Regions from separate parts of the Streptosporangium vulgare genome, predicted to be linked through region 2. Evidence: predicted binding sites of a transcription regulator. Region 2 holds the regulator's gene; each other region holds the start of a gene.

Region 1 (7,770 bases), on a different contig from region 2:
GGCGGCGAGCTGGTGGGAACCCTGCCTGCGCACCGGGCCGACCGTGCCGCCGGGGCCGAACACCCCGCGCAGGTAGGAGCGCTTGCCCTCTGGCGAGCGGAGCGGGCCGGTGGTGACCGCCCGCACGGTCGGCGTGGGCCCCTCGGGCAGGCCCTGCATCTTACGCAGCGCCGGCCGGACGAACAGGACGAACGACACGAACGACGAGACCGGATTGCCGGGCAACGCGAAGATCGGCACCTGGTCCTCACCGACCACGCCGAAGCCCTGGGGCATGCCCGGCTGCATCGCGACCCGTTCGAAACGGACCGTCCCGAGCGGGCCGAGGGCCTCCTTGACGGGCTCGTACGCGCCCATCGAGACGCCGCCGCTGGTGATCACGAGGTCGGCCCGCAGCAGCTGCGCGTCGAGCTGGTCGAGGAACCCCGCGGCGTCGTCGCCGACGATCCCCGCCCGGTAGCCCTCCCCGCCCGCCTCGCGAACGCCGGCGACCAGGGCGAAACTGTTGGACTCCCAGATCTGGCCGGGCCCCAGGGGCAGGCCCGGCTCGACCAGCTCGGCTCCGGTGGAGATCACGACCACCCGCGGGCGGGGCCGTACGAGAACCCGGCGGCGGCCGACGCCCGCCAGCACGCCGAGCTGCGCGGGACCGATCGGGGTGCCCACGGGCAGGACGACGTCACCCGCCCGCACGTCCTCACCGGACCTGCGGACGGCGTTGCCCTTCACCGCCGGGCGGCCGATCGCGACCCGCGCGGTGCCGCCGTCGGTCCACTCGACCGGGACCACCGCGTCGGCCCCGGCGGGCAGCGGGGCCCCGGTCATGATCCGCATCGCCATACCGGGGCCGATGGCCTGCAACCGGCCGTCTCCGGCCGCGATGTCGTCGATCACCGGAAGCGTCACCGGGGCGTCCGCGACGTCCTCGGACCGCACGGCGTAGCCGTCCATCGCCGAGTTGTCGAAGGGCGGCATCGCGACCGGAGCCGCGACCTCCTCGGCCAGCGTGGTGCCCAGCGCCCGTTCCAGCTCCAGCTCCAGCGGGGCGAGCACCCGCACGGTGCGCAGGATGTCGGAGAGGTGGTCGTCGACCGATTTCAGGGAGCTCATCGCGAGGCCAGGAACTCCTTGAGCCAGGGCATGAACTCGGGCGCCAGGTCGGGACGCTCGGCGGCGAACTGCACCACCGTGCGCAGGTAGTCGAGCTTGTTGCCGGTGTCGTAGCGGCGGCCCCTGAACAGCACGCCGTGCACCGGGCCGCCCTGGTCGGTGCCGCGTCCGGCGAGGGTCCGCAGGGCGTCGGTGAGCTGGATCTCGTTGCCGCGTCCCGGCGGGGTGTTCTCCAGGACCTCGAAGACGGCCGGGTCGATCACATAGCGGCCGATGATGGCCCAGTTGGACGGGGCCTCGTCGGCGGGGGGCTTCTCCACCAGGTCGGTCACCCTGACCACGTCGTCCTCGGCGGTGGCCTCGATGGCGGCGCAGCCGTACAGGGAGACCTGCTCCTGGGGGACCTCCATGAGCGCGATGACGCTGCCGCCGTACGTGCCGCGTACCTCGATCATGCGCTTGAGGAGCTCGTCGCGGGGGTCGATGAGGTCGTCGCCGAGCAGGCAGGCGAAGGGGTGGTCGCCCACGTGCTGCTTGGCGCACAGGACGGCGTGGCCGAGGCCGCGCGGCGTGCCCTGCCGTACGTAGTGCAGGATGGCGAGGTCGGCGGGCTCCCGCACCTGGGAGAGCCGCTCGTCGTCGCCCTTGGCCTCCAGGATCTCCTCGAGCTCGTGGGCCCGGTCGAAGTGATCCTCGATGGAACGCTTGTTCTTGCCGGTGACCATGAGAACGTCGAGCAGCCCGGCGGAGACGGCCTCCTCGACGACATACTGGATCGCGGGCTTGTCGACGATGGGCAACATCTCCTTGGGGGTCGCCTTGGTCGCCGGAAGAAAACGGGTGCCCATACCCGCCGCGGGAACGACTGCTTTCGTCACAGCTTCGAAGTCGGCCATAACCGAAACCTTAGTGGAGGGACCTGTGGACAAGCTGACGCTGCGTGCCACTATCGAGGCCGCACGCGCCTCGATCCCCGGCGAGAAGCGGCACGCGGCCTCCGTCCAGATCAGGGAATCCCTGCTGGAGCGGCCCTGGGTCCAGATGGCCGGGCTGGTCGCGTGCTACTGGTCGGTCGGGACCGAACCGGCGACCCACGGGCTGGTCTTCGCCCTGTGGAAACACGGCGCGACCGTGATCCTGCCCGTGCTCCGCGACGACGACGATCTCGACTGGGCGGTGTACGACGGCCCCGACACCCTCGCCCCCGGCCGCTTCGGGATCATGGAACCGGTCGACACCCGGCGCGGCGTCGACGCCGTCAGGACCGCGGCCCTGGTGATCGTGCCCGCCCTCGCGGTCGACAGGACCACCGGGGTACGGCTGGGCCGGGGCGGTGGCTCCTACGACCGGGCCCTGGCCAGGGTCGGCCCGAACGTGCCGACGGTGGCGCTGCTCCACGAGGGCGAGCTGCTCGACGACGTGCCCGCCGAGTCCCACGACCTCGCGGTCCGCTACGCGGCGACCCCCGAGGGGATCTTCAAGACCGCCACCGCGGAGGTGTGACCGGCCACGGGGCGCGGGGGGGGGTACCCGGACGCGGCAGGGCGGAGGTGTGACCGGCGGCGGGACACAGGGGGTGCCCGGCCGGGTGGAAGCCGGGTGGAAGTGTGCCCGAACCGCGGAACCGGGAGGTGACCGAGAGGTGACCGGCCGGCGGGATCGCCGCCGTACGCGGGACCGAAAGCGTCAGGATCGTGACGGGGAGTGCGCGCCACTCGCGCGTGGCAGCCCTTCCGAATACGACACAATGGTCCCCGGAGTCAGAGAGGGGACCAGATGGGACTGGACGTCTGGCTGCTTCTCGGTGCCGGAATCGTCATCGCGGCCATCGTCGCAGTACGTGTCGCCCACCGGAGCGGGCTGCCCAGTCTCCTGATCTTCCTGGGTTTCGGGTTGCTCGTCGGCGAGGCCGGGTTCGGGTTGCAGTTCGAGAACCCGCAGCTCGCGCAGGAGATAGGTCTGATCGCGCTGGCGATCATCCTGGCCGAGGGCGGTCTGACCACCACCTGGAGCCACGTCAAGGAAGCCATCCCCACCGCCCTGGTACTCGCCACCGTCGGCGTGGGAGTGAGCATCGTGGCCGTCGCGATCCCGGTGCACCTGATCCTCGGCATGGACTGGCGGACCGCGTTCCTGCTCGGCGCGATCCTCGCCTCCACCGACGCCGCCGCCGTCTTCTCCGTACTGCGCCGCCTGCCCCTGCCCCCGCGCCTCGCGGGCATCCTGGAGGCCGAGTCGGGCCTCAACGACGCCCCCACGGTGATCGCCGTCATGCTGCTGAGCGCCGCCACCTCGCCCAGCCTTGGGGTGGCGCTGTTCGAGGTGGTCCTCGAACTCGTGGTGGGCGCGGCCGTCGGCCTGGCGGTCGCCCCGCTCGGCGCGTACGCGCTGCGCCGGATCGCGCTGCCCGTCTCCGGCCTGTACCCCATCGCGGTGCTCGCGCTCGCGTTCGTCGCCTACGCGGGAGCGACGCTGCTGCACGGCAGCGGCTTCCTCGCGATCTATCTCGCGGCGCTGGTCATGGGCAACTCCCGGATGCCGCACCGCGCGTCCTCGCGGGGTTTCGCCGAGGGCGTGGCCTGGCTGGCGCAGATCGGCCTGTTCGTCATGCTCGGCATGCTGGCCAGCCCCTCGGAGATGCCGTCGGCGATCGTGCCCGGCCTGGTGGCCGGGCTCATCCTGGTCGCGGTGGCCCGTCCTCTGTCGATCATCGTCTCCGCGCTGCTGGCCCGGCTGACACGCATCGACCGGCTGGGCTGGCGGGAGCAGGCCTTCCTGTCGTGGGCCGGTCTGCGCGGCGCGGTCCCCATCGTGCTCGCCACCATCCCCTGGGCGGCCACCTCCGTTCCCGACGGCACCGCCAAGTTCGTGTTCAACGAGGTCTTCGTGATCGTCATCGTCTACACCCTGCTGCAGGGACCGACGCTGCCGTTCGTGGCGAAACTCCTCAGGCTGACCACCCCCGCCGAGGCCCGCGACCTGGAGGTCGAGTCGGCGCCGCTGGAGGAGCTCAACGCCGACCTGCTGCAGGTCAAAATCCCGCCGACCTCCAAGCTGCAGGGTGTGGAGATCTTCGAGCTGCGGCTGCCCTCGGACGCCCAGGTGACGTTGATCGTCAGGGACGGCCGTACGTTCGTGCCCACCGACTCCACCAGGATCAGGGTCGACGACCAGCTGCTGGTCGTGACCACGGCCGCCTGCCGCGACATGGTCGAGCGCCGGATGCGCGCGATCAGCCGCAAGGGCAAGCTCGCGGGCTGGTTCGGCGAACGCGGCACCTGACCGGGATCCGGCCCCGGCCGAATCGGGGCCGATGCCCCCGATCCACCAGGCCGGGCCATGTCCGGAGCCGGGTCCGACCCCATCTGATCGGAATCCGGCTACGGAATGCGAGGACTCCGACTCGCGTTTAAGCTTGTCGGCTGCGTACCATTAGCAGTCGCGCCACTAGAGTGCCAATCGGCGCGGATCATACGAGGAGGAGCGCGTGCCCACCTACCAGTACGCCTGCACAGCCTGTAACAACCAGTTCGAAATCGTCCAGAAGTTCTCCGACGATGCTCTCACCGAGTGCCCGAGCTGCGCGGGCGACCTGCGCAAGGTGTTCTCCGCGGTCGGCATCGTCTTCAAGGGCTCGGGCTTCTACCGGACCGACAGCCGGTCCTCGTCGTCGAGCACGGTGACGTCCGCGAACGGTTCGTCGAGCTCTTCCGGCTCCTCGGACTCCTCCGGTTCGTCGTCGAAGTCCTCCGACTCGTCGAGCTCGTCCGACTCGTCTTCCTCGAAGTCGTCGAGCTCCTCGTCCTCGTCGGGCTCCACGTCGACGAAGACCGCGAGCAGCACGGCCGCCGCGGCCTCCTAAGCCCTGCCCTCACCCCTGTCCCCTCGGTTGGCCGTTCACGGGCGGCCGCTCGACCGGCCGCCCCCGAGCCGTGGCTCCCGCCCCGCCCCTGACCTGTTGCCTGCCCTGGTCGCCGACGCCCCCTCCGCCCGCCACCGATATCGCGGAACAGCCCCGGTCGGCATTCCGCTCGTTCTCACCCAAAGCGATCGAGCGACTACCCAGGGACGTAGTTATCCACAGGCTGTCATCCGGGCTCCTCAGGGACCGGCCGTGGCGCTAACCTCGGCTCCATGGTCACTCGCGCGGACATCGGAGTCATCGGCGGTTCGGGGTTTTACTCCCTGCTCGACGACGCCACAGAGGTCGAGATCACCACGCCGTACGGCCCGCCCAGCGACGTCGTCACCGTCGGCCGGATCGGAGGGCGCTCGGTCGCCTTCGTGCCCCGCCACGGCCGCGACCACCGCTTCCCCCCGCACCGGATCCCCTACCGGGCGAACCTGTGGGCCCTGCGTTCCCTCGGCGTCCGCCAGGTCCTCGCCCCCAGCGCGGTCGGCTCCCTGCGCGCCGAGATCGGCCCCGGCGCCCTGGTCGTCCCCGACCAGATCGTCGACCGCACCGCAGGCCGGGCGCAGACCTACTACGACGCGGACGGCGTCGTCCACGTCGCCTTCGCCGACCCCTACTGCCCCTCAGGTCGCGCGGCGGCCGTCTCCACCGCCCGTTCCGCCGACTGGGAGGTGACCGACGGCGGCACCCTCGTGGTCATCGAGGGCCCGCGCTTCTCGTCCCGCGCCGAGTCCCGCTGGTTCAGCGGCAACGGCTGGTCGATCGTCGGCATGACCGGTTTCCCCGAGTCCGTCCTCGCCCGCGAGCTCGCCCTCTGCTACACCTCGATCTCCCTCGTCACCGACCACGACGCCGGGGTCGAGGCGGGTGAGGGGGTCACCCACGACGAGGTCCTCTCCTTCTTCGCCACCAACGTCGGCCGCATGCGCTCCCTCGTCGCCGACGTCGTCGCCGCCCTCCCCGAGGAGCGCACCTGCCCCTGCCCGACCGCCCTGGACGGCCTCAAGCTCCCCTTCGACCTTCCCGGCTGACCGTGCCGTGGTCGGCGGCCCCGGCCTCGGCCCCAGGTAGTCCCCGAAGAACCCCGAACCCCGCCCCCCGAAAAAAGCTGGCTCCCGTTCCCTGCCCACGCCACCCGGATCCGCCGAGAGCCACTCACCTCACCCCGTTCCGTTCCGTAACTGGGGTGCGTCCCATCCACCACGGGCACCACACCGCCAATCGGCGGGGGGCGTCCCACCCCCATCACGGGCACCGCGCCGCCCGGCTCCCACCCCTGGAGTCAGCCATGCGCGCCCTGCGCCGCTTCCTCGACCGCCGTCACCGTCTCATCGCCACCGCCGTCGCCGCCCTGGCGATGGGCTGCGCCGTACTGGCTCTGCGCCCGGACACCGCCTCGGTGACCGTCCTGACCGCCGCCAAAGATCTTCCCGGAGGCGTGCTGGAACCGGCCGACCTCACACCGGCCCCACTGAGACCCGGTACGGTCCCCGACGGCGCCCTGAGGCCCGGCACGCCGTACGCGGGAAAGATCCTGACGGGTCCCGCGCGGCGCGGGGAGCCGCTGACCGACGTCCGCCTGCTCGGTCCCGGCCTGCTGGCCGCCCACGGCGAGGGAACGGTCGCCACCCCCGTACGCGTCGCCGATCCCGAGACCGCGCGCCTGCTCTCCCCGGGTGACGTGGTGGACGTGCTCGCCGCCACCTCGACGTGGGACGGCGACGCTCCGGCGACCGTCGCGGCCGAGGACGTCACGGTCCTGGCCACCCCGGGCGGGGAGTCGGAGCGGGGCGCGCTCATCGTGCTGGCCACCACGTCGGCCCAGGCGACCGAGCTCGCCTCCGCTCAGGCCGGCGGGCGGCTCTCCATCACGATCGGCCCTCGCGCGGGATGAGTCTCCGCGGTGACCGATGAGGGCACGGCGACCAGGAGCCGGGGAGGCTCTGGCCGCCGTACCCTCCGCTCAGGGACGATCGGTCCCGGTGAGCACCCGGCGCCGAGTGATCGCGGTCATCTCGGCCTCGCGCATCTGAGCTTTCAGGCCCTCGACGGTCCGGTCGCAGAGCAGCAGCGGTTCCGGGGTGGGCCAGGTGGCGATGGCGTGGAAGAGGCGGCTGCCGGTGCCGTAGAGCACGGCCCACCCCGGCCAGGTGATCTGCAGCAGGGCAGCCTCGGCGCGGGCCTCGTGGTCCCAGGTGTAGTGGGGTACGGCGGCGGTGGCCAGGCCGTCGCGGTGGCGCCCGCGAACGGAGGTCCGCCTGATCGGAACGCGACGGATCACGAGATCACCTGCCCGGCAGCCTGCTGCTCGTGCGCCTCTTTGGCGACGGCCTCCCTGGCGATGGCCTCCTGCCGTTCGGTCTCGGCCCGGAGGGTGTCGGCGTCGACGGTCCGTTCGGCCCCGGCCTCGAACGCGACCGCCGAGAAGGGCTCCTTCCGGCTGGCCCACAGCCGCCCGGCGTCACTGAGAATCAGCCGCCAGCCGGGGATGGCCGGTTCGGGGGTGCTGGATCTACCATCGTCCATTGATTGGACCTCCATCCGATCAAGGGCCCGTCCGGTCGTCGGTAGCGGTGGACGGGCCCGCCTTGTGAAGCGGGGAAGGACACGGAGGGGTGGACCGTACGGGCCAGGCGGCCGGTACGGAGATGAGGTGAGCGCCGCGCGGCACGGGGTGCGGGCGGCTGTTCGCCCGGGGTGGTGCTCGATACTCGTGGGCCGAAGTGGGCGGGTCAGACAGGCCTCGC
Region 2 (7,770 bases):
CGACCCGCTTGTAGCGGTCACCGTGTCCCTGGGATCCCTGGGATCCCTGGGGTGCTCGGGCCTGGGCCGGGGCCGGTAGGGCCACCGCCGCGAGACCCGCGGCGAGGGCTGCCGCGATCACTTTACGGAGGAGTCTCTGCACGGGCTTCTCCACTGCTTGGAATAGTAACTTATAGGAAACTTTCCTTTAAGTTTCCCCGGATCGTAGACCTGCGTGATCTGGCCGTCAACGGCCAACGGCGTTTTGACCGGTGGACGGCGGGACGCTTCGGCTAACTTGGTAAGGCATGGAGCAGCAGGCGTTCTGCAACCGATGTGGCACCCCTGTGCGCGGGCTGTCGCGATGCCCCAGGTGCGGGGTGCCGACGCGGGGTCAGCCTCCGCCGGACCAGTCCCCGTCGGCCCGGGTCCCACCGGCTCAGCCCCAGCGGGGCGCTCCTTCCGGCGGGTCCCGCGTCCCGCCCGAGGAGTGGCGGCAGGATCCCGCCGACTGGCAGCAGCACCTCCCCCCGGAAGAGCGGCCCTGGCGCCCCCCGGTGGGGGACCCGCCCTCGGCGCCGCCAACGCCACCGGACCGGGGCCGGGACCGGCCGCCCCGTGGGGATCGCAAGGTCTGGCCACTGGTGGCGACGGTCACGGTCCTCGCGATGGCGCTGGTCACCGCCGGAGCCTTCTGGCTCGCCCCACGAGACGGCCCCACGTCCGTGGCGGGCGGCATCGGGGCGGCGACGACGGCCGGCGACCGGGCGGCGGCCGAGGCCGGGACGCCCGCGGCGGGGCGCGCCCCCCAGGGGCCCCGGGACGCCGAGACCCAGGCCAGGGTCCTCGACGCCCTGCTCGCCGACAGCGGCGGTTCCAGATCGGGCCTCGGCTCGGCCCTCGATCAGCTGCGTTCCTGCGAGGGCACCGCCACCGGGCTCGCCACGCTCCAGCGGATCACCGCCGCCCGCCGCGAGCAGGTGGTCCAGGTCAACGCGCTGGACACCGGCGAGCTCGACGGCGGCGACGCGGTCAAGGCGCGCCTCATCAGGGCCCTGACCGCCTCGTTCGACGCCGACGAGGCGTTCCTCGCCTGGGCGACCCGCCAGGAGGCCGAATGCGACCGGGCCTGGAGCGGCGACGACGACTACCGGCGGGGCCTCGCCTTCTCCGGCGAGGCGACCACGGCCAAGCGGGGCTTCCTGAAACTGTGGAACCCCCTCGCCCGGAGATACGGCCTGCCGGTGCGCGACGAGCACGAGATCTGACGCCCGAGAGCCCGCAGGAGGCGATCCGGCACGCGGCGCGGCCCTCGCCCGCGGCACGAGGGGCAGGCCGGGGCCGGGGCCTCCGGTGGTTCGGCTCCGGGCCGCCCGGCGCTGCCGAGCACCGGATCCCCGGCGCCCCCGAGTACCGCACCTCGGCGTACCGGGCATCGCGGAGGAGGCGGCAGACTTGGGGCGTGCCATCCACACTTCCCGACGGGGATCCCGTGCCCGCCTCGGGTGAGCTGCCGGAGAGCGCGCTCGCCGGGCTCGGCGAGCGGCCCTTCGGCTTCTACGTCCACATCCCCTTCTGCGTGACCCGCTGCGGTTACTGCGACTTCAACACCTACACGGCCTCCGAGCTCGGCCCCGGCGCGTCGCAGAAGGACTACGCGGACACCGCCGTCGACGAGGTGCGCCGGGCGCGGGCCAACCTCGGCGACGCGCGCCTTCCCGTTGAGACCGTCTTCTTCGGCGGGGGGACCCCCACCCTGCTCCCCGCCGGGGACCTCGTACGGATCCTGCGGGCGATCGAGGAGGAGTTCGGGCTCGCACCCGGCGCCGAGGTGAGCACCGAGGCCAACCCCGAGTCGGTGGACCCCGCCTACCTGGCGGAGTTGCGCGCGGGCGGGTTCAACCGGATGAGCTTCGGGATGCAGAGCGCCCGCGAGCACGTGCTCCAGGTGCTGGACCGCCGCCACACCCCCGGCCGCCCGGCGCGGGCGGTACGGGAGGCGAGGGAGGCGGGGTTCGACCACGTCAACCTCGACCTGATCTACAGCACACCGGGGGAGAGCGACGACGACTGGCGCGCGTCGCTGGCCGCGGCGATCGAGGCGGGCCCCGACCACGTCTCCGCGTACTCGCTGATCGTCGAGGACGGGACGAAGCTGGCCGCCAGGATCAGGCGCGGCGAGCTCCCGATGCCCGACGACGACGTGGCCGCCGACCGTTACCTGATCGCCGACGCCATGCTGGCCGAGGCGGGGTTCGAGTGGTACGAGGTGTCCAACTGGGCGACCTCGGAGGCCGGGCGCTGCCGGCACAACCTGCTCTACTGGACCGGCGGCGACTGGTGGGGCGTCGGCCCCGGGGCGCACAGCCACGTCGGCGGCACCCGCTGGTGGAACGTGAAGCACCCCGCGGCCTACGCCCAGCGGCTGGCCGCGGGCACCTCGCCCGCGCACGCGCGCGAGGTGCTGGGTCCCCGGGACAGGGCGGTGGAACGGCTGATGCTGGAGCTGCGGCTCGTCCGGGGCTTCCCGCTCGCGGAGCTGGAACGCCCCCCGGTGGTCGCCCGCGCGCTGGCCGACGGCCTGCTGGAGGTGGAGCCGTTCAAGGCGGGCCGCGCGGTGCTCACCCTGCGTGGCCGCCTGCTGGCCGACGCCCTGGTCCGCGATCTCACCTGAGGCTCCGTCCACCCGCTCGCCGGCACCCGGCTCGCGACCTCGCCCGAGGCTCCGCCCGGGACCTCGTTCGAGGCTTCGAGGTTCCGCCCGGGACCCGGGCAGGTCAGCTGACGAAGCGGATGTTCACCGGATAGCGGTATCTCTCTCCCCGGTTGGCCGCCACCGCGGCGACGATCGCCATGACGATCGACCCGATCCAGAGGAAGAACATCAGCACGAAACCGATGAACACGAACGCCAGGATCCAGGAGACGAAGTAGAGGATCAGCACCGTGAGCTGGAAGTTGAGTGCCTCGGCGGCCTGGTCGCGGGCGTAGGGAGACTCGTCCTTCTTCGCCAGATAGAGCACCAGCGGGCCGACGAAGGAGGTGAGCAGGCCCAGCAGGTGGGCGAGCATCGCCATGGTGGTGTCGTCGCTGCCCGGCCGCGCGCCGTACGTGCCCGGTGGGGCCGGGTAGCCGTATCCCGGCGGGGAGCCGTAGACGCCGTACTGGGAGTATCCGGGCTGCGGGCCTCCCCGGTGGCCGTTCTGGTAGCCGCCGGCGTCGTACGGGGAGGCGGGCGGCGGGTAGCCCCCGTACCTCGGGTCCGGTCGGCCGTACCCCTGGCCGGGCTGCCCGTGTCCCTGGCCGGGCTGCCCGTGTCCCTGACCGGGTGATCCGTACTCCTGGCCGGGCCGGCCGTATCCCGGATCCGGCGGGCCGTATCCCCGGCCGGGCGTGCCGGTCTCCTGGCCCGGCCGGCCGTGTCCCCCGCTGGAGGGCGGGGCGCTCTGGCCCGGCCACGTGTGGCCGGGCTGGGGGTCGCCGACGCGCCGGGTCCGGTCGTCGCCCGGCGGGTCCTCGGGGTTCTCGCTCATGTCCCCTCCTGATGGGTTGACGGCCTAGCCATCCTCGCCGGGAACCGTCACGAAGTCGATCAGCTCCTCGACGGGGCCGAGGAGCTCAGGCTCCAGATCGGCATATGTCGTGACCGATCCGAGAATGCGGCGCCATGCCGTGGCGGGCTCCACGTTCCAGCCCAGCGCGGCGACGACGCCCTCCTTCCAGGGCACGCCGCGCGGCACCGACGGCCAGGAGGGGATCTTGAGCACGTGCGGCCTGACCGCCTGCCAGACGTCCACGAACGGGTGCCCGACGACCAGCACGTGCGGTGAGGAGACCCGCGCGGCGATCCGGCTCTCCTTGGAACCGGGAACCAGGTGGTCGACGAGCACGCCCAGCCGCCGCCCCGGCCCCGGGCCGAACTCCTCGACGATCGAGGGCAGGTGGTCGACCCCCTCCAGGTACTCCACGACCACCCCCTCGACCCGCAGGTCGTGCCCCCACACCTTCTCCACGAGCGCGGCGTCGTGCACGCCCTCCACGTAGATTCGGCTCTCCCTGGCGACCTGGGCCCGCAGGCCCTCCACCGCGATGGAGCCCGACGCGCTCCGCCTGGGGCCGCGCGGCGCGGCGGCGGGCCGTACGAGCGTCACCACCTCGCCCTCCAGCAGGAACGCGGCCGGCTCCAGCGGGAACACCCGCCGCCGCCCGAAGCGGTCCTCCAGGGTGACGGCCTCCTTGTCGCAGGCCACCACGGCGCCGCAGAAGCCGCCGTCGGCGTCCTCGACGACCAGGTCGAGCTCCGCGGGCACCTGGGGGATCGTCCCCCTGCGCGGGCGCCGCCAGTCTCCCGCCAGAACGTCACGCTCGTACATCACCGACCGCCCACCCTCTCTCGCCGGGGATCAGGTGGGACGCTAGCAAACACCACCGTCACCTGCCGTAGGGTCCCGGCTGTCCCCACTGCCCCACCGGCACCGCGGCCGCCCGGCGCTTGCGGGCGTTGCTCCGCTTCACCAGGACGACGATCGTCACGACGATGGCGAGCAGGATCCCGACGCCGGGGATCACGAACAGGGCGAGCACCCCGCCCACCAGCGAGTCGGCGGCCAGTTCCTTGCCCACGCCGAAGGTCGTGCCCTCCGCGGGGTCGGCGGAGCACTGGACCTGGTAGTCGCCCGCCTGGTCCACGCCGACCCGCAGGCCCATCTCCCAGGTGACGCCGTCGGACCCCGCGACGGTCTGCTGGAGGTCCGGCTTCTGCAGGCTGGGGGTGCCCGTGCCGCCCTTCAGCGTGCACTCGAACTTGGTGGGACCGCCCGTGGCGACGTAGATCGCGGGCTTGTCCGCCGGGTCGATCCTGACCGTCGCGGCCTCGCCCGGGGCGAAGGTCTTCGTGGGGGCCGCGTCGGTGACCGCGTTGAAGATGCCCCCGGCGAAGCCGCCGATGCCGACGACGATGCTGACCAGGGCGAGCAGCCATACCCCAACGATCCACCCGATACCAGGCTTGATCTTCCCGCTGGGCGGCGGCGGTCCCTGGGGGGCGCCGTAGCCGGGAGGCGCGTAACCGTAGGAGGGGGGCTGCTGACCGTACTGCGGCTGCTGGCCGTACTGCTGCTGGCCATACGGCTGCTGGGGGCCGCCGTGACCGGGGCCGCGGGAGGCGTCGCCCGGATAAGAACCGAAATCGTTGGACATGCCCAAATTGTGGTGGGTACCGCTTGGATCGCGATAGCAGTTGACTTGACAACGGCTTGCCGTCATCATCCGCAGCTCTTGCTTATCGCGCCTTCCGCACCGGGGCCGTACACTTGGCACTCGGGAACACAGAGTGCCAAACCTCGTGTTTCCCTCTGAACGCAGGCAGGGAGGTGACCACGTTGGTCGACGACCGAAAGCTCGCCGTGCTTCGCGCCATCGTCGAGGACTACGTGTCCACCAACGAGCCGGTGGGTTCGAAAGCACTCGCGGATCGGCACAACCTGGGGGTGTCCCCGGCGACGATCCGCAACGACATGGCGGTGCTGGAGGAGCAGGGCTACATCGCCCAGCCCCACACCAGCGCCGGCCGGGTGCCCACCGACAAGGGCTACCGGCTCTTCGTCGACCGGCTCTCGCAGGTGAAACCCCTGTCGAGCGCCGAACGCAAGGCCATCGAGAGCTTCCTCGCCGGCGCGGTGGACATCGACGACGTCGTCATGCGGACGGTGCGGCTGCTCGCCCAGCTCACCCGGCAGGTCGCCGTGGTCCAGTACCCCACGCTGACCCACTCGACGGTCAGGCACGTCGAGCTGGTGCCGCTGAGCGAGCGCCGGCTGATGTTCGTGCTCATCACCAACACCGGCAGGGTCGAGCAGCGCGTGGTCGAGCTGCCCAACGTCGTCGACGAGCAGCGCGTGGCCCATCTGCGCGCGATGCTCAACGCCTCCCTCGACGGGTGCGGGCTCACCAGCGTCCCCGACAAGGTCGCGGACCTGCCCGAGCGGCTGCCCACGGAGGACCGGCCGCTCGCTGCCACTATCCTGTCAGTGCTGCTGGAGTCCCTGGTGGACCGGCATGATGAGAAGATCGTTTTTGCCGGGGCCGCCAACCTCGCGGGAGCCGACTTCACCGTCGGGCTCCGCGACGTGCTGGAGGCCCTGGAAGAGCAGGTCGTGCTCATGCGACTGCTCGGTGAGACCTCCGACCTCTCCGCGCTGACCGTGCGGATCGGCTCGGAGAACCCCTACACCGGACTCCAGGGCACGTCCATCGTCGCCGCCGGATACGGTTCTGGGGACAAGCAACTGGCCCGGCTCGGTGTGCTGGGCCCGACGCGAATGGACTACCCGGTCACGATGGGCGCGGTGCGCGCGGTGGCACGCTACGTCAGCCAGATCCTGGCTGCATCATAAGAGGTCAACGAAAAGTGGCTAAGAGCGACTACTACGGCACCCTCGGGGTGCGCCGTGACGCCAGTGCGGAAGAGATCAAGAAGGCGTACCGCCGCCTGGCGCGCGAGCTGCATCCCGACGTCAACCCCGACCCCGAGACCCAGGAACGCTTCAAGGAGATCACCCAGGCCTACGAGGTCCTGTCCGACTCCAGCAAGCGGCAGATGTACGACATGGGTGCCGATCCGTTCGCCTCGGGTGGCGGCGCGGGGGCCGGGGGCTTCGGCGCCGGCTTCCCGTTCAGCGACATCATGGACGCCTTCTTCGGCGCGGCCGGTGGCGGCGGTGGCCGCGGCCCCCGTTCCCGCGCCCGGCGCGGGCGCAACGCCACCATCCGGGTCGAGCTCGACCTGCGCGAGTCGGGCTTCGGCACGACCCGCGAGCTGGTCGTCGACACCGCCGTGGTCTGCGAGGTCTGCACGGGCTCCGGCGCCGCGGCCGGCACCCACCCCGACACCTGTGACATGTGTCACGGCCGGGGCGAGGTGTCCCAGGTCACCCGGTCCTTCCTGGGCCAGGTCATGACCTCCCGCCCCTGCCCCCAGTGCGGCGGCTTCGGGTCGATCATCCGTAACCCCTGCCAGGAGTGCTCCGGCGACGGCCGGGTCCGCACCCGGCGGACCATCAAGGTCCGCATCCCCGCCGGGGTCGAGGACGGCACCCACATCCAGCTCGCCGGCGAGGGTGAGATCGGCCCGGGCGGAGGCCCGCCCGGCGACCTGTTCCTGGAGATCGTCGAGCGTCCCCACGAGATCTTCGAGAGGCGCGGCGACGACCTGCACTGCACCGTGCAGATCCCGATGACCGCGGCCGCGCTCGGCACCATCCTGACCATGGAGACGCTCGACGGCGCCGAGGAGCTCGACATCCGCCCCGGCACCCAGTCGGGCCAGACGATCCCGCTCTATGGGCGGGGCGTCCAGCGCCTGAACGAAACGGGGCGCGGCGACCTGCTGATCCACGTGAACGTGGAGACCCCCTCCCGCCTCGACGCCGAGCAGGAGGAGCTGCTGAAGGAGCTCGCCAGGCTCCGCGGCGAGGAGCGCCCGCCCGGCAAGTTCGCCCCCGGGCAGCAGAGCTTCTTCTCCCGCCTGCGGGACGCTTTCAATGGCCGCTGACCATTCGATCGCCGCTGACCAGGCCCGCTCACCGGCCCGGCCGCGCGGGCACGGCCCGGCTCGACTCCGGCGGGGGCGTCCCGCCCGGGTCCGCTCCGGTCCGTGTCACCCGGGCCGGGCCGGCTCCGGGACGAGGCGCCCCGGCCGGGCCGGCTCCGACGGCCCATGACCGTCCCGGTCTTCCTCGCCGACCCCGCCGACCTGGCCAGGCCGGCGTTCGTCTTCGGCGGCCCCGAGGG
Region 3 (7,770 bases), on a different contig from region 2:
AGAACGCCCTGGCGAAAATCGTCGGCATCGACGTGTCCACCATGACCAAGACCCTGCAGCGCCTGGAGCGCAGCGGGTTCGTCAGCCGCAGGCCCGACATGGCCAACCGGCGGATCAGCATCGTCGACGTCACGCCCAAGGGGCACGCGCTGCGCCCCGAGGTGGACCGGGTCCTCACCGAGATGCATCGCCGGATGACCCAGGGGCTGACGGCCGAGCAGACCGAGGAGCTGTTGACCCTGCTGTCCGTGGTCAGGGACAACCTGTGCCCCGAGATGCGGGTCGTCGAGGGCACGGAGAGCCACCCGATCGGTGTCGCGCACGCCGGTTGACGGCGTCCGTGCGGAGGCCTGGCGAGCCTCGGGAGTCGGCTTCCGAGAGCCGTCCGGTCGGTGTCGCCCGCGTCGGCCGGAGGTGCCCGTACGGGGCTCGGGCGAGCACGAGGGGGCGCCGAGCCGACCGGCGACGTCCGTACGGGGCCGGGCGGGCCGGTGGAGGCGCGGGGGGCTGGGGCGGGCCCGGTGGTCAGTCCTTGTCGCCCCTGGTGGGGCGGAGCAGCGCCTCGGCCAGGGCGAGCATGGTCTCCTCCAGGGCGCCGAGGCGGCGGGTGAGGTCGGTGTGCGCGGGCTCCACGGTCTCGCTCAGCGCCTCGGAGAGCTGGTCGCGGTCGGGCAGGGTGCGGAGCGTCTCGGCCAGCGGGGCGAGCGCGGCCTCGGCCCGGATGACACGCTCGTCCAGGGAGTCGAAGCGCTCGCGCTGCTCGTCGGTCTGGACGCCGATGAGCGCGCCGACGCCGAGGACGGCGGGCAGGACCTCCAGGCGCTCGTCCAGGCTCTCCAGGCGCTCGGCGGACTTCTCCGCGTGCCCGTCCAGCGTGGACAGCCGGGAGTCGATGACGTCCATCCGGCCGGTGAGGCGGCCCTCGATGTCGTCGAGGCGCTCCTCAAGGGTGTCGAAGCGGCCACCGGCCGCCATGCGGTGGCCGTCCAGCCGGTCGATGCGGTGGTCGATGCGGTTCTCGACGGCGGCGGTGCGCTCGTCGATCCTGGGCACGACCAGGTCGACTCTGGCGCCCACCTGCTCGACCCTGCCGCTCACCAGGTCCACCTTGCCGTTGACCTGCTCGACGGCCGCGAGCATCCGGTCGGCGGCGGTGCCGACGGCCTGCTGGACGCTCGCCGACAGGTCGAGCATCCCCGCCTCGACGCGCCCGGTGCGCTGGGCGAGGTCGGCGAGGGCCCTGTCCAGGCGGCTGAACCGGTGCGCCGCGATGCCCATGTCGGCCTGGAGCCTGCCGAGGTGCTCGGCGAGCTGACGCACCTGCTCGTCGAGGCCGAGGGTGCCGTCCGAGATCGCCCTCAGGCGGGTGAGCGCCTCCTCCACGCTCTCGCCCACGGTGCCGAGGTCGGTCCACAGGCTCGGCAGCTCGCCGAGGGGGGTGACCCGGTCGCGGACGGTCTCGACCCGGCGGCCGAGGGAGTCGACCCGCTCGCCGACGGCGTCGACGTGGTCGCGCACCGCCTCGACGTGCTGGGCCAGGCCCTCGGCCCAGGAGGGCGGTTTGGCGGCGATGTCGTCCAGGCGGCCGTGGACGGACTCCAGCGTGCCGTTCAGCCCGCCGATCTCGCGCTCCCTGACCTCGCGCAGCAGCCACTCCATGCCCTCCAGGCGCTGCCGGATCTCGTCGAGCACCGCGCCCTGGGTCCGCTGCTCGTAGACGTGGTCCTGCGCCGCGCGGGCGAGGAGCTCGCGCATCCGGTCGGAGATCGCGGTCTGGCTGCCCGCCTGGAGCAGGGTGTGGTCGGAGTGATCCACCGAGAGCTCCTTCACTCGCCGACGCTCAGCCGCGCGGTTGGATTTGATGGGATTTGCTGATGAACGAGATGAAACCGCAGTCGAGAGAGAACTCCCGCCCGGCAACCTTAGCCTCTGGATCAAGGTTTTCCGGCAGCGAGAATAAAAGACAGGAATTGCCGGTTCGCTGGAAGAATTGACTATTTTGGCTGGTCAACCAGGGCCGATACGGCCGGTTAGGCGGAACCGGTCCGGCCGGTCAGCCGGGGCCGCACACGAAGGCGAACGGCCGGTCGCCGATTCGGGTGAGAATGACCACCGCGGATTCGTCACCGGAAAGCCGGAGGTCTTTCCTGAGGCGGTCGACGTCCACCGCGGAGCCGCGCTTCTTGATCGTCACATTGCCCGCGCCGCGCTCGCGGAGCGCCGCGCGCAGCCGCTTGAGCGAGAACGGCATCGTCTCGTGGACCTCGTACCGCGACGCCCACGGCGTCGGTGTCGCGGCGTCGCCGGTGATGTAGGCGATCTGCGGGTCGAGCAGGCGCCCGCCGACCGACGCGGCGATCTCCGCGACCAGGTGGGCGCGGATCGCCGCGCCGTCCGGCTCGTAGATGTAGCGGCCGACCGGGCCGGTGGCGGGCTCGCCGAGGGCGGGGTCGGGCGTCATCGTGGCGCCCGACGGCAGCATCGTGGCCCTGCGCGCCGTCTCGCCCGCCAGCGCGCCGCACCAGATCACGGCCTCCTTGACGTCGCCCCTGTAGGAGACCCACTCGGCCTCCGCGCCCTCGGGGACGAACTCGTACGGGATCCCGGGGGCGACCTTCAGGCAGGCGGCCCCGGCCCCGGCCACCATCTCCAGCACGGCGGGCCAGGGCGGCGAGTAGCCCATCGGGTCGAAGGTCCTGCCCCGCGCCGTCCGGCGCGCGGGGTCGGCGAACAGGACGTCGAAGGCGGCCGGGTCCAGGGTGGAGGCGTCCGCGGCGCGGACCGAGACCCGGTCGCCGAGGCCCAGCGCGTCCGCGTTGGCCTGGGCGATCGCCGCGGTGAGCGGGTCGGTGTCGACGGCCTCGACGGAGCACCCGGCCCTGGCCAGGGCGAGGAGGTCGCCGCCGATGCCGCAGCAGACGTCGGCGACCCGCGAGCCCGCGGGGACGCGTCGCGCCCGGTGGTCGGCGACCTCCCGGCGGGTGGCCTGCTCCAGGCCGGTCCGGGTGAAGTACATGAGATCGGCGTCGGCCCCGAACTTCTCCCGCGCGCGCAGCCTGAGCGTGGCCTGCGTGAGCGCCGCGGAGGTCAGATCCGCGTCGTAGGTCTTCCGCAACCTGGTCACCGCCGCCACCGGGTCGTCGCCGGCGGTCCCGGCCGCCGCGTCCAGGGCCTCCTGGCCGCGCGGGGTCAGCAGTTCCCGGAATGCGTCGAGATTCACACCAGCCGACGCTACCGCCTCAGCCGTAGGGCTTCGCGAGGGCCTTCCACCTGGCTTGACGTTCGCGTGAAGCGCAGAAGGGGTGCTTCGTGTTGACTGTCAAGGCCACCTTGCATACTGTTCCGTATTGGCACTCTCCCGGTGAGAGTGCCAAATACATGCGACGAGGCAGGTCTGACACCCGCGACGGCAGACCGCTGGTCGCCTCTTCTAGATCGTTCACATCTGAAGGGGAGGTCCGACGTGACGACCGCCACCAAGGTTCCCGTTAAGCCGCTCGGCGACCGCATTGTGGTCCAGCCGCTTGAGGCCGAGCAGACCACCGCTTCCGGTCTGGTCATCCCGGACACCGCCAAGGAGAAGCCGCAGGAGGGCAAAGTCCTCGCGGTGGGTCCCGGCAACTGGGATGAGGAAGGCGAGAAGCGCATTCCGCTCGACGTCAGCGAGGGCGACGTGGTCCTCTACAGCAAGTACGGCGGCACCGAGGTGAAGTACAACGGCGAGGAGTACCTCGTGCTCTCCGCCCGTGACGTGCTCGCCATCATCGAGAAGTAATTCTCAACTTCACAAAGATGACGTATCGAGCCCCGGGTCGCGAGAGCGCCCGGGGCTTTGATGCGCCGACGTACTTATAGAGAGGATTGTCATGCCGAAGACCCTGTCGTTCGAGGAGGACGCGCGCCGAGCTCTCGAGCGCGGCGTGAACGCTCTCGCGGACGCGGTCAAGGTGACGCTGGGCCCGCGTGGCCGCAATGTCGTCATCGACAAGAAGTTCGGTGCGCCGACCATCACCAACGACGGTGTCACCATCGCCCGCGAGGTCGAGCTGGAGGCGCCGTACGAGAACCTCGGCGCCCAGCTGGCCAAGGAAGTGGCGACCAAGACCAACGACGTCGCCGGTGACGGCACCACCACCGCGACCGTCCTGGCCCAGGCCATGGTCCGCGAGGGTCTGCGCAACGTGGCCGCCGGAGCGCAGCCGCTCTCCCTCAAGCGCGGCATCGACATCGCGGCCAAGGCCGTCAGCGACCGGCTCATCGAGTCGGCCCGCCCGGTCGAGGACAAGAAGGAGATCGCCAATGTGGCGACGATCTCCGCGCAGGACGCCAAGATCGGCGAGCTGATCGCCGAGGCGTTCGACAAGGTGGGCAAGGACGGTGTCATCACCGTCGAAGAGTCCAACAGCATGGGCCTGGAGCTCGAGTTCACCGAGGGTCTCCAGTTCGACAAGGGTTACCTGTCGCCCTACATGGTGACCGACCAGGAGCGCATGGAAGCGACCCTGGAGGACCCCTACATCCTGATCACCCAGGGCAAGATCGCCTCTGTCGCGGACTTCCTCCCGCTGCTGGAGAAGATCGCGCAGACGAAGAAGGCCCTGCTGGTCATCGCCGAGGACGTCGAGGGCGAGGCCCTCGCGGTCCTCGTCACGAACAAGATCCGTGGCACCTTCACCTCCGTCGCCGTCAAGGCGCCGGGCTTCGGCGACCGCCGCAAGGCCATGCTGCAGGACATCGCCATCCTCACCGGTGGCCAGGTCGTCAGCGAGGAGATCGGCCTCAAGCTGGAGCACGTCGGCCTGGAGGTGCTGGGCACCGCCCGGCGCGTCGTCATCACCAAGGACTCCACCACCGTCGTCGACGGTGCCGGTGAGGCCTCGGCGATCGCCGACCGCGTCAAGGAGATCAAGCTCGCCATCGAGCAGTCCGACTCCGACTGGGACCGCGAGAAGCTCCAGGAGCGCCTCGCCAAGCTCTCCGGCGGCGTCTGCGTGCTCAAGGTCGGCGCGGCCACCGAGGTGGAGCTGAAGGAGAAGAAGCACCGCCTGGAGGACGCCATCTCGGCGACGCGCGCGGCGATCGAGGAGGGCATCGTCTCCGGCGGTGGCTCCGCGCTCATCCACGTCTCCAAGGTCCTCGACGACCTGGGCCTCACCGGCGACGAGGCGACCGGCGTCTCCATCGTCCGCAAGGCGCTCGTCGAGCCGGCCCGCTGGATCGCGGAGAACGCCGGTCTCGAGGGCTACGTCGTGACGGCGAAGGTCACCGAGCTGCCCGTCGGCCAGGGCTTCAACGCCGCCACCGGCGAGTACGGCGACCTGATCGCCCAGGGCGTCATCGACCCGGTCAAGGTCACCCGCTCGGCCGTCCAGAACGCCGCCTCCATCGCCGGCATGCTGCTGACGACCGAGGCCCTCGTGGTGGACAAGCCCGAGGAGGAGGCCCCGGCCGCCGGCCAGGGTCACGGCCACGGTCACGGCCACTGATCGGTCACTGATCGATCATCGGTTCCGAACGGCTCGCGTCTCTCCGGAGGCGCGAGCCGTTCGCGTTTCGCGGTAAACCAAAAACGATCTCAGACGTCACGCTGGACAGAAGACCAAACGCGGTTCTCCCCGAATAGCCAACGTATTTGGCAATCGAATGAAATATTTGCACATTCTGTAGTCGTTGCCGTCGCCGTTCGATTACGCCCCGTTATCTCCGCCTCAATGTGACCAATCCGTAGCCGTTTGCGATGACGACAGTCACTATCAGGGCGGGCATCATGCCTAACGTGACCGAGGGATGCGTCGCCGACGCCAAAAATGGGGTGAGGCTTGCGACGAGGTCTGATGGGGTCGCCCACAGGGATGATCTCAAGGATCTGACGAGCCTCGCCGTTCAGGGGGATCGCACCGCGATCGAGTCTCTGATCGCGCAACTGCGGCCGATGGTCGTCCGATATTGCCGTGGTCGTCTGGGCCGGGTTTCCGGTCAGTATCACATCGCGGACGACGTGGCCCAGGAAGTATGCATAGCGGTGCTGTCCGCACTGCCCCGCTACCGTGACATGGGACGCCCGTTCGCGTCCTTCGTCTTCGGCATCGCGTCTCACAAGGTGGCCGACGCGCTGCGCAGCTCCGTACGATCCGCCGTGCCCACCCAGGATCTTCCTGACGGGCCCGACGAGGGTCCGGGGCCGGAGGAGACCGTGGTGCGTTACATCGAGGCCGAACACGCCCGCCGGCTGCTGTCGAGGCTGCCGGACAACCAGCGCGAGCTACTCATGCTTCGAGTGGTGTCGGGCCTTTCCGCCGAGGAGACGGGTAATGTACTTGGCATGTCACCAGGTGCGGTTCGTGTGGCCCAGCACAGGGCGCTGGCCCGGCTACGAGCGATGGCGGAGCTGGAGTCGATAGCTTGACCGCGGAGCCGTCGAGCAGGGGGCGCGAGCGGAGGCCCGAACCGCGGGACGGGGCTCGCGACGACCCGGAGCGAGAACGATCATGACAACGGTTCACCCGCGACGTCCGGCTCGGAGATACGGGCCGGACGAGGACCCGGCGGTAGCCGAGAGCGACGAGCTCGTGGAGGCGCTCTCCGGCAGGAGGCCCGTCTCCACCTCAGACGTCGCGGTCGCCCTGCTGGCGGCCCTGATCGACGACGTGGATCAGCGGTGTTCCTCGGTGTCGATCACGCCGTCCACGTAACCACGGGCGTATTCCCAGCTCACGTAGTCGGTGGGGTTGGGCTGGTAGGCGGGCTCGTGCACCTGGGGCTGGCCGTTCTCGATCATCTGGCGCAGGTTGCCGCGCAGCAGCTCCCAGTCGAAGTAGTGCTGTTCCCCGCATTCGGGGCAGTCGAGCACCAGGCCGAGCACACCCTGGGGCTCCAGCAGTGAGCGGAAGACCTCCACGTCGGCGAGGTCGGTCATGGCCTCGTCGCGCTCGTCCGTCGTCAGCGGCTCGGGATCGTCGGGATCGCCCAGCGCCGCCGCCGGGTCGTCGGGGTCATCCGCGAACGGGTCGCGAGGGACATCGTCGAGCACGATCCCACCTTATGGCCTGGATGTGACAGACAGGTTCCGAACTGCACGAGTAGGACGCTCCGGGGCGGCACGGGCAGGTCAGAGGCCCGGAGGCACCCGCATACGAAGGCTTCCGAGGGCGGGGAGGGCCGAGATTCCCGGTGCCACGGGCCACGGACCCGGTGCGCGGGGGTGCCCGGAAGTGGTATTGACCCGGTGTGCCCGACGGGTGGCAAGGACCCCGGTGTGCCCGGCCTCCCGACGGTGCGAAGCGAGAGACCCTAGGTGAGCCAGCCGCGCCGGGAGGCCTCCACGCCCGCCTGGAACCGGGACTGCGCCCCCAGCTCGGCCATGGCGTCGGCGAACCTGGCGCGCACCGTGCGGACCGAGACGCCCAGCTGCCGGGCGATCATCTCGTCGGGGACGCCCTGGCCGGCCAGCCGCAGCACCCTGACCACCCCGTCGTCGCGGTGGGTCCCGGGCAGGCGGGCCCCGCGGGCCCACAGCTCCTCGAAGAGCGAGCGCAGCGCGGCCACCACGACCGGAGCCCTGACCAGGTGGAAGTTGTAGGCGTTCTCGGCGAGCGCGCCGCCCCACCGGGCGGGCATGCCCGCGGCGTCGTCCCCCGCGACGAGGAACCAGCTGGGCACCGTGTCGAGGGTGCGCACCTCGGCCCCCGCCTCCTCGAACTGGTCCAGCTTGTCGCGCAGGCCGGGGATCTCCAGGGTGTGGACCGGGATGACGACCCGGCAGGAGAGCAG

What was found. The regulator HrcA, encoded in region 2, represses chaperone genes, less so after heat shock. The targets are predictions, from matches to a motif close to TTGGCACTCTCNNNNNGAGAGTGCCAA.
Region 1: the regulator HrcA is predicted to act here: its motif matches at 4,543-4,569, upstream of ACFFRH_RS44760 (FmdB family zinc ribbon protein).
Region 3: the regulator HrcA is predicted to act here: its motif matches at 3,348-3,374, upstream of groES (co-chaperone GroES).

The regions. Positions count from the first base shown of each region.
Region 1 is NZ_JBHMBS010000008.1:303,327-311,096, reverse strand. Features, by position in the region: gene glp (molybdotransferase-like divisome protein Glp) at 1-1,101, opposite strand, end outside; gene galU (UTP--glucose-1-phosphate uridylyltransferase GalU) at 1,107-2,006, opposite strand; gene ACFFRH_RS19510 (5-formyltetrahydrofolate cyclo-ligase) at 2,032-2,613, shown strand; gene ACFFRH_RS19505 (potassium/proton antiporter) at 2,887-4,392, shown strand; gene ACFFRH_RS44760 (FmdB family zinc ribbon protein) at 4,598-4,972, shown strand; gene ACFFRH_RS19490 (S-methyl-5'-thioadenosine phosphorylase) at 5,245-6,054, shown strand; gene ACFFRH_RS19485 (CpaB family protein) at 6,312-6,917, shown strand; gene ACFFRH_RS19480 (hypothetical protein) at 6,987-7,304, opposite strand; gene ACFFRH_RS19475 (hypothetical protein) at 7,301-7,549, opposite strand.
Region 2 is NZ_JBHMBS010000009.1:284,581-292,350, forward strand. Features, by position in the region: gene ACFFRH_RS21005 (glycoside hydrolase family 18 protein) at 1-142, opposite strand, end outside; gene ACFFRH_RS21010 (hypothetical protein) at 624-1,247, shown strand; gene hemW (radical SAM family heme chaperone HemW) at 1,442-2,653, shown strand; gene ACFFRH_RS21020 (DUF4870 domain-containing protein) at 2,757-3,512, opposite strand; gene ACFFRH_RS21025 (DUF3097 domain-containing protein) at 3,537-4,352, opposite strand; gene ACFFRH_RS21030 (hypothetical protein) at 4,411-5,178, opposite strand; gene hrcA (heat-inducible transcriptional repressor HrcA) at 5,361-6,374, shown strand; gene dnaJ (molecular chaperone DnaJ) at 6,389-7,531, shown strand; gene ACFFRH_RS21045 (16S rRNA (uracil(1498)-N(3))-methyltransferase) at 7,697-7,770, shown strand, end outside.
Region 3 is NZ_JBHMBS010000011.1:241,865-249,634, forward strand. Features, by position in the region: gene ACFFRH_RS24035 (MarR family winged helix-turn-helix transcriptional regulator) at 1-332, shown strand, start outside; gene ACFFRH_RS24040 (hypothetical protein) at 526-1,815, opposite strand; gene ACFFRH_RS24045 (class I SAM-dependent methyltransferase) at 2,054-3,220, opposite strand; gene groES (co-chaperone GroES) at 3,464-3,775, shown strand; gene groL (chaperonin GroEL) at 3,867-5,486, shown strand; gene ACFFRH_RS24060 (sigma-70 family RNA polymerase sigma factor) at 5,768-6,406, shown strand; gene ACFFRH_RS24065 (DUF5319 family protein) at 6,653-7,030, opposite strand; gene ACFFRH_RS24070 (helix-turn-helix transcriptional regulator) at 7,291-7,770, opposite strand, start outside.